One region of the Luethyella okanaganae genome, then DNA from elsewhere that is predicted to be linked to it. Evidence: predicted binding sites of a transcription regulator. Region 1 holds the regulator's gene; the other holds the start of a gene.

The links. Region 1 encodes HrcA, which represses chaperone genes, less so after heat shock. Its sites were predicted from a motif close to TTNGCACTCGNNNNNNNCGAGTGCNAA; they were not measured.
Region 2: a site for HrcA is predicted at 2,309-2,335, ahead of groES (co-chaperone GroES). Genes of this name have one in related genera too.

What each region holds. Positions count from the first base shown of each region.
Region 1 is NZ_JBHSTP010000001.1:1,422,873-1,427,080, forward strand. Features, by position in the region: gene dnaJ (molecular chaperone DnaJ) at 232-1,338, opposite strand; gene hrcA (heat-inducible transcriptional repressor HrcA) at 1,414-2,436, opposite strand; gene ACFQB0_RS06750 (DUF4870 domain-containing protein) at 2,646-3,083, shown strand; gene ACFQB0_RS06755 (DUF4870 domain-containing protein) at 3,210-3,584, shown strand; gene hemW (radical SAM family heme chaperone HemW) at 3,592-4,208, opposite strand, start outside.
Region 2 is NZ_JBHSTP010000003.1:213,870-218,077, reverse strand. Features, by position in the region: gene ACFQB0_RS12440 (hypothetical protein) at 114-812, opposite strand; gene rarD (EamA family transporter RarD) at 903-1,826, opposite strand; gene groES (co-chaperone GroES) at 1,936-2,232, opposite strand; gene ACFQB0_RS12425 (class I SAM-dependent methyltransferase) at 2,363-3,550, shown strand; gene ACFQB0_RS12420 (DUF4190 domain-containing protein) at 3,654-4,208, opposite strand, start outside.

The DNA.
Region 1 (4,208 bases):
CGAGCCCGCGCCGCTTCCCCGGCCCATCCGCGCACCGTGTCGGAGGGACGCGATCGGCAGCGATCCAGGCCGGCCTGACCGAGACGCTCCGGCAGCTGCTCACCGATCACGGTCATCCGTCGCAGGACGCCGGGATCGCTCGCCGCCTCGACGCGTCGGATCAGCTCGTCTCCTGCCGATCGAGATCGTGAGCACTCCCAGCCGGATGGGGCCGCCTGCCGTCACAGAGAATCAGCCGAGGAACCGATCGCGCAGCTTGGCGAAGAGACCCTGCTGGAAGTGCGACAGGGTCGGTGGCGGCTGCTTGTGGCTCTTCGCGAATTGCTCGATGAGGTCGCGCTCCCTGCCGCTGAGCTTCGACGGCGTGACCACCTGCACCCCGATCTTGAGGTCGCCGCGACCGTTGCCGCGTAGTCTGGTGACACCGCGGTCCTTGATCGTGATCACATCGGCGCTCTGCACCCCTTGGCGCAGTTCGATGGCCACGTCGCCGTCGAGGGCGTGCACCGTCGCGGTCGTGCCGAGGATCGCATCCGTCATCGGCACCTCGATCGTCGCGAGCAGATCGTCGCCGTCGCGGCTGAACACCTCGTGATGACGCACCTTCATCTCGAGGTAGAGATCGCCGTTGGGTCCGCCAGCTGGACCGGCCTCACCGCTGCCCGGCATCTGCAGGCGCACGCCCGTGTCGACTCCGGCGGGGATGTCGACGGGCACCGTGCGGCGGGCGCGCACCCTGCCCTGACCCTGACAGGTGACGCACGGGGTCGCGATGACCGTCCCATAGCCACGGCAGGTGCCGCATGGGCTCGACGTCATGACGTTCCCGAGCAGCGATCGTACGGCTCGCTGGATGCTCCCCGTTCCGTGACAGATGTCGCAGGTGACCGGCGACGTTCCCGGCTGGCAGCACGAGCCATGACAGGTATCGCACAGCACAGCCGTATCGACTTCGATCTCTCGGTGGGTGCCGAAGATGATCTCGTCGAGATCGACCTCGACCCGGATGAGCGCATCCTGGCCGCGCTCCCGGCGCGATCGGGGCCCACGGCGCCCCCCACCGCCTCCGCCGCCGAAGAAGGTCTCGAAGATGTCGCCGAAGCCGCCGAAATCCGCCCCTCCGAAACCGGCCTGACCACCGCCCATGTCGTACTGCTGGCGCTGCTTCGCGTCGCTCAGCACGTCATAGGCGTGCGTGACCTCCTTGAACCGCTCGGATGCCTCGGCGCCCGGGTTCACGTCGGGATGCAATTCGCGCGCCAGCCGCCGGTACGCCTTCTTGATCTCGTCTGTTGTCGCGTCGCGCGACACGCCGAGTACTTCGTAGTGGTCAGCCACTCCGGCCGTTCCTTTCCGGTCCCGATCGCGGCGCAGTACACACACATCTCATGTTCGGGACGACGTCGTTTCTCGCTAGTCTTCGCCCAGCAGCCTGGACAGGTACCGGGCGACGGCCCGGACCGCCGCCATGTTGTTCGAATAGTCCATCCTGGTCGGGCCGAGCACACCGAGACGCGACAACTCGCCACCCAAAGAGGTATAGCCGCTCGTGAGCACAGAGGTCTCGGCCAGTCCGAACGCCGCGTTCTCGCGCCCGATACTCACAGAGACGCCATGCTGGTCCACAGCCATCTCGCCGAAGAGACGCAACAGCACGACCTGTTCTTCGATCGCCTCCATGACCAGGTAGACGCTTCCAGTGAAGTCCTCCTCCGTGCGCACCAGGTTCGCCGCTCCTGCCATCACGAGCTTCTCCTGCCGGTTCGCGAGCACCTGTTCGATCAAAGTCTCGGCGATGGCCGCGGCGAGCTCACGATTGTCGGCCGAAACGAGCTCCGTGATGGTGCGCAGGCGTTCGGCTGCGTCCGTCATGTCCAGTCCGGAAAGCGCGACGTTGAGCCGTGCACGCAGATCGCCGAGCAGTTGCTCGTCGGCCGAATGCGGAGACTCGATGACACGCTGCTCCACCCGCCCGCTGTCGGTGATGAGCACGGAGAGCAGACGTGTCGGGCTGAGCGGCACCAGTTCGATGTGGCGTACCCTCGCACGGTTGAGCGAGGGATACTGGACCAGGGCGACCTGGTGGGTGAGCTGGGAGAGCAAACGAACGGTGCGCGCGAGCACCTCGTCGAGATCGGCCGCCTGACCGAGGAAGGTCTCGATCGCCTGCCGTTGCGCGGAGTTGAGTGGGCGCAGATCGGCGAGCTGGTCGACGAACAGGCGATAGCCCTTGTCGGTGGGAATACGGCCGGACGAGGTATGCGGGGCCGCGATCAGCTCCTCCTCCTCGAGAAGGGCCATGTCATTGCGGATGGTGGCCGCCGACACTCCGAAGGCGTGACGTTCGACGATCGACTTGGATCCGACGGGCTCGCGCGACGCCACATAGTCCTGCACGATCACGCGCAGCACCTCGAGGCCGCGTTCAGAAACCATACCCTGCGCCTCCTCGATCGTCATTCTGTTAGCACTCGTCGTATATGAGTGCTAATCATACCGCGACATGCCGATCGGCAATCATTGCCCCAAAGTGTTTCTCGGCAGTACTTTAGGCATGTACCGCACGACGACCTTTGCGCGGTAAGACGGGCAGGCACTGTCCAATCGGCAACGTTGAAATGCACCATCGTCTGAAAGGCACGACAATGAGCGATCCGAATTCGCAACAGCCTCCCCAAGACCCGAATCTCGGTCAGCAACCGCCACAGGTTCCGCCGCCGCAGCAACCAGTGCCTGGGGGGACCCCTGTCGTCGCCGCGCCGCTCACCCAGGCCGAGGACATCCAGTGGGCCTCATTCGCCCACCTCGGCGGGATCCTCGGCTTCCTGCCATCCCTCATCATCTGGCTCGTGTTCAAGGACCGCGGTCAGTTCACGAACGCCCAGGCTAAGGAAGCACTCAACTTCCAGATCACCATCCTGATCGCCTATGTGGTCGGCTGGATCCTCACCTTCGTGCTCATCGGCGTCTTCGTCTATCTCGCAGCCTGGATCGTGAGCGTCATCTTCTCGATCATGGGCTTCCTGAAGGCCAAGGACGGACAGCCTTACCGTTATCCCTTCGCCCTGCGCCTGATCAAGTAACCACGCACCGCCCTTCGGGGGTCACGACCGTCCCGAAGCGGTCGTGACCCCCGAAGGTATGCCACTATGGTGAAACCGAACGTCACCAGCCCTTCCCTGCATGTTGGGAACCGACAAGGAGACCGAATGTCTGACGCAACCCCGCCCCCCGCAAATCCCTATCAGGCTCCGACTCCGTTGAGCCCGGCCGACGAGAAGCTGTGGGCGACTCTCATCCACATCGGCGGCATCTTCTTCAACTTCATCCCCGCCCTCATCGGCTACCTCGTGCTCAAGGAGAAGGGGCCGTTCATCCGCGCGCACACCGCGACGGCGTTGAACTTCCAGATCACGCTCGTCATCGCGTACATCGTCGGCGGAATCCTCTCGATCATCATCATCGGCCTCTTCATCATTCTGGCCGCATGGATCCTGTCGATCATCTTCAGCATCATGGCCGCGGTCAAGGCCAATCAGGGTCAGCCCTACACGTACCCACTCACGATCAAGTTCGTGAGCTGATTCCGCGTCAGTCGTCTGCGAGCAACCGGCGTACGACGGCATCCGCGAGAAGCCGCCCTTTCAGGGTCAGTTCGACTGACCCTGAAAGGGCGGCTTTCGCGTCGACGAGTTCGTCGGCGATGAGACCGGCGACGGCTCGGCGTCCGGCGACGGGAAGCGTCGACACAGGGATCCCATCGCGAATACGGGTGAGCAGCAGCACGCGCTCGACCTCACGGGTTTCGGCGCCAAGGGTCTCCCGCCCCGCCGCCGGCGACACCCCGCCGCGTACGCGCTCCGCATAGGCGGCGGGATGCTTGACGTTCCACCAGCGGACACCGCCGACGTGGCTGTGCGCCCCCGGTCCGACGCCCCACCAGTCCTGGCCCCACCAGTAGGCGAGGTTGTGGAGCGAACGGTGCGTGGGATCGCGGGCCCAGTTGCTCACCTCGTACCACTCGTAGCCGGCCGCGCCGAGCAGCGCGTCGGCGAGCTCGTACATGTCGGCCTGGAGATCTTCGTCCGGCCGTGCGACCTCGCCACGCGTGATCTGCCGCGCGAGCTTGGTGCCGTCCTCGACAATGAGGGAATAGGCGCTGAGGTGATCTGGTCGTTGGGCGATCGCGTGCTCCAGACTGCGTCGCC
Region 2 (4,208 bases), on a different contig from region 1:
CGTGCTGTCACAGTATTGGTCGGCGACGGGCGAAACAAGCGATCACGGTCACAACGTCGTAATGCACGCCAAATCGTTACATCGGCGATCCCGGCGTTCTCGAGCCACGCGTTTCAGCCCGTGACCGGCGGTTCGATCGGCCCGGACTCGCCGAGGTATCGGATGCTCTGCTCGTCGGCGATGGCTGCGGCGCAGGCCCCCCAGCCGACGCATTCGACGGTTCCGGTCGACACCGCGCCGAGACGGGACACGAGCGAGGCCCCGCCGTCGGCCCCCGCTGCGGCTGCGGCGAGGGCGAGGAGCATGACGGCGTCGTACCCTCCTGCGCCCCCGTCCATAGCCGCGAGGCCGGGGTCGGCGGTGCGCAGCCGTGCCGCGAAGGCGTCATCCGGCGTGGCCGGAGTGCCAGTCACGATGTCCCGCAACGACAGCACCGCCGTCCCGGTGGACTCGAGCGCGGCGAGCAGCTCCGCGGCAGGCGCCCCCGCTCCGTCCCACAGCACGGCGTCCGTTCCACGCCCGACGAGTTCTGCACCGAGCGCGGCGGGGTCGCCTGCGCTGTTACGGTGCAGTGCCACGACGGGGGAGCCGAGCACCCCGCCCTCCGCATTGATCTCGCGCACGGCGAGTTCGGTTCCGGCCACCTCGGCACCACCGGTCGTCGCCATGTCGAAGACCGTCGCGATGAGCAGCGAGCCGTCGCCATTGAGCGAGACGCCCGGCAGATCGATCGGCGTCGGGGCCGGCGCACGCTCTTCTGCGCATCCCGCGAGCGCCACAGAGACCGCGATCACAGCCGCGAACGCCGTCATCGAACTGCGATGGGAGAAACGGAACATAGTGCTCGACCCGCTTTCGACGGAACCAGGTCCGGTACCCGATTCCGTCAGCGTAGCCGCTGCTCAGACGAGTTCGAGGGATGCACGCCGGACGCCGCGCACGTTCATCACCATGTCGATCGTGAGGATGAGAAGGGCGAGCCAGACGAGGCCGAAGCCGAGCCAGCGTTCCGCCGGCATGGACTCGTGCAAGATCGCGACGCCAACGAGAAACTGGATGAACGGGGCGAAATACTGGATGAAGCCCATATAGACGAGGGGCAGGCGTCGGGCGGCGGCTGCGAAGAACAAGAGGGGAACGGCTGTCACCACACCGGCAGAGAGCAGTCCGACGGTGTGCCAGGGTCCGATCGTGCCGAAGGTGAGCCCGGCCGTCGCACCGACGACCGCGAGCTGGACGATCGCGACGGGGGCCAGCCACAGGGTCTCGATCGTCAGACCGGCCACGGCGTCGACCCTATGGCCGACGCGCTTCTTGATGAGGCCGTAGAACCCGAAGGAGAACGCGAGCACGAGCGCGATCCAGGGCAGCCTGCCGTAGCCGACGGCGAGCACGACGACCGCGACCATGCTGACACCGACCGCGATCCATTGCACGAGACGCAGACGCTCACGCAGGAGGAAGACGCCGAGGAACACCGTCACGATCGGGTTGATGAAGTACCCGAGCGCGGCCTCGACCACGTGCCCGCTGAGGGTGCCGTAGACGTAGGTCTGCCAGTTGATGAAGATGAGCACACCGGCGAGGCCCATTGTGAGCGCGATGCGCGGCTGCAGCAACAGGCCGATGAACGGACGCCACTTGCGAGTGGCCGTGAGGATCACGGCGCAGAAGACGAGCGAGAACAGGATGCGCCATCCGACGATCTCGAACGCGCCGCTCGGCACGAGGGCGAGGAAGTAGATGGGCAGGACGCCCCACAGCCCGTAGGCGGCGATCGCGTAGACCAACCCCATGTTGTGTGTGCGAACCGCGACAGCGTCCATCACCGTGGCTTCTGTTCGCGTGGACACCTGCGAAGTCTACGCCCGCCTGCAGAGGCAGAAAGACCCGGATGGCTCTGCCTATCCGGGTCTTTCTGGAAATCGTGCGGTGTTAGCGCACGACCACGGCGAGCACGTCGCGAGCCGAGAGCACGAGAAGATCCTCGCCACCGAACTTCACCTCGGTTCCGCCGTACTTGGAGTAGATCACCATGTCGCCGACGGCGACGTCAAGCGGAATGCGATTGCCGTTGTCGTCGATGCGGCCGAGGCCTACAGCCACGACCTCGCCCTCCTGGGGCTTCTCCTTGGCGGTGTCGGGAATGACAAGGCCGGAAGCAGTAGTCTGCTCCGCCTCGATCTGCTTAATGACAATGCGATCCTCGAGCGGCTTGATGGAGACCGACACGGTTGACCTCTTTCTTGTACGAAGACTTGGGTTAGCACACTCACACCGAGAGTGCTAAGTCGAGTTTAGGCCCTGGTTGGCACTCACGCAATGTGAGTGCCAACCAGGGGCACGGTGCTACCGTGGCGGCATGGACCGCTCCGAGCTGCTCGAGCTGCTGTCGCCCGAGGGGCTGCGGCTTCTGGACGCGCTTCCCGAATGGGACGCATCCGCCGACATCGTGCGTATCGTGAGCGATCTGCGCAAAGCCGGGCACCCGCCCGACCTCGTCGCAACCGTGCTCAGCCAGGCCAAGCTGCGCAAGAAGGCCGCCGCGAAGTTCGGCGACTTCGCCCGGGGGATGCTGTTCACCGAGGCCGGGCTCGAGCAGGCGACACGGCTTCGCGTCGCCGCACTGCACGCCGGGCGTTTCGCGAGGGCGGGGCTCGGGCATGTCGCCGACCTCGGCTGCGGCATCGGCGGCGACGCCATGGCGCTCGCCGCCTTGGATCTCGAGGTCACCGCCGTCGACGTCGACGAGGTCACCGCGACGATCGCGAGCTACAACCTCGCCCCCTTCGAACGGGCCACGGTGCTGGTCGCGCGCGCAGAGGACGTCGATCTCACGAGCGTCGACGCCGCCTATCTCGATCCGGCGAGGCGCACGACCGGGCACGAGAACACCGCGCGCATCACCCGGCCGGAGGACTACACGCCGTCTCTCGACTTCGCCCTCGGCCTGGCCGAGAGGATGCCCGTCGGCGTCAAGCTCGGTCCCGGTTTCGACCGCGACCTCATACCGGCCGATGCCGAAGCCCAGTGGGTGTCGGTCGACGGTCAGCTCGTCGAGACGGGGCTCTGGTTCGGTCCGCTGGCGCGCCAGGAGGTTCATCGTTCCGCCCTCCTGCTCGACCGCGGCGGCTCCGCAGAGCTCACAGGTGTGGGCGACAGCGACGACGTCGAAGTCGGCGAACGCGGCGACTACCTGTACGAGCCGAACGGAGCGGTCATTCGGGCGAGACTCATCGGCGACCTTGCGCGTCGCCTGAACGCGCGCATGCTGAGTGCTGGGATCGCCTACTTGACGTCTGACGAAGCGCGGGAGACGCCGTTCGCAACATGTTTCCGGGTGCTCGACACCCTCCCGTCCGATGAGCGAAAGCTGCGGGCCGCCCTGCATGTGCGAGGAATCGGGGCACTCGAGATCAAGAAGCGCGGGGTCGACGTCGATCCAGCAGCGCTGAGAACCCGTCTCAAACTCAAGGGCACGGCCTCGGCGACCATCGTGATGACCCGAGAGGCTGGGCGCCACGTGACCTTGCTCGTCGAGAGGGTCTGACGATCGACCACAGATCCGCGACCTGGAGGACTCCTGCCGCGAATCCAGACGGAGCGAGCGAAGGGCCGGGGCGCTCCCGCACCCCGGCCCTCACGGATTCGATTCAGTAGCCGTAGTAGCCGCTGCCAGCAGCGAGCGCCATGAAGAAGATGATTCCGATCACGATCCAGATCAGCGCGACGAGGATGCCCGCGAAACCGGTGATGATTCCGGTGAGCCACATTCCCTTGGCGGCCGGCTCCTTCTTCTTGCCGATGAAGCCGAGTATGACGGCGGCGATCGAGAAGATGATTCCCCAGCCGCCGAAGAACGACATCAGCAGGCCGAGGATGCCTGCGATGAGCGAGATGATGCTCAACACAGGTGACTTCTGTGCGGGCGCTCCCGGGTACGGGGCCTGACCGTAGGCGGGGGGCGCATAGCCGGGTCCGGCCGGCGGCGGGTATCCGCCCGCGCCGGCCGCAGGAGCGGCAGGCGCACCATAGGCGGGCGGGGCGCCGTAAGCGGGAGTCGGAGCGGTGGGGGCAGCATAACCCGGCGCAGGTGGAACAGGCGGGGCGGCCGGCGGAACCGGAGCGGCCGGAACCTCGGGCGCTGCCGGTGGAACCGGGGCAGACGGCGGGACGTCTGCCCCGGCTGCGGCTGCAGGCTTGACGGT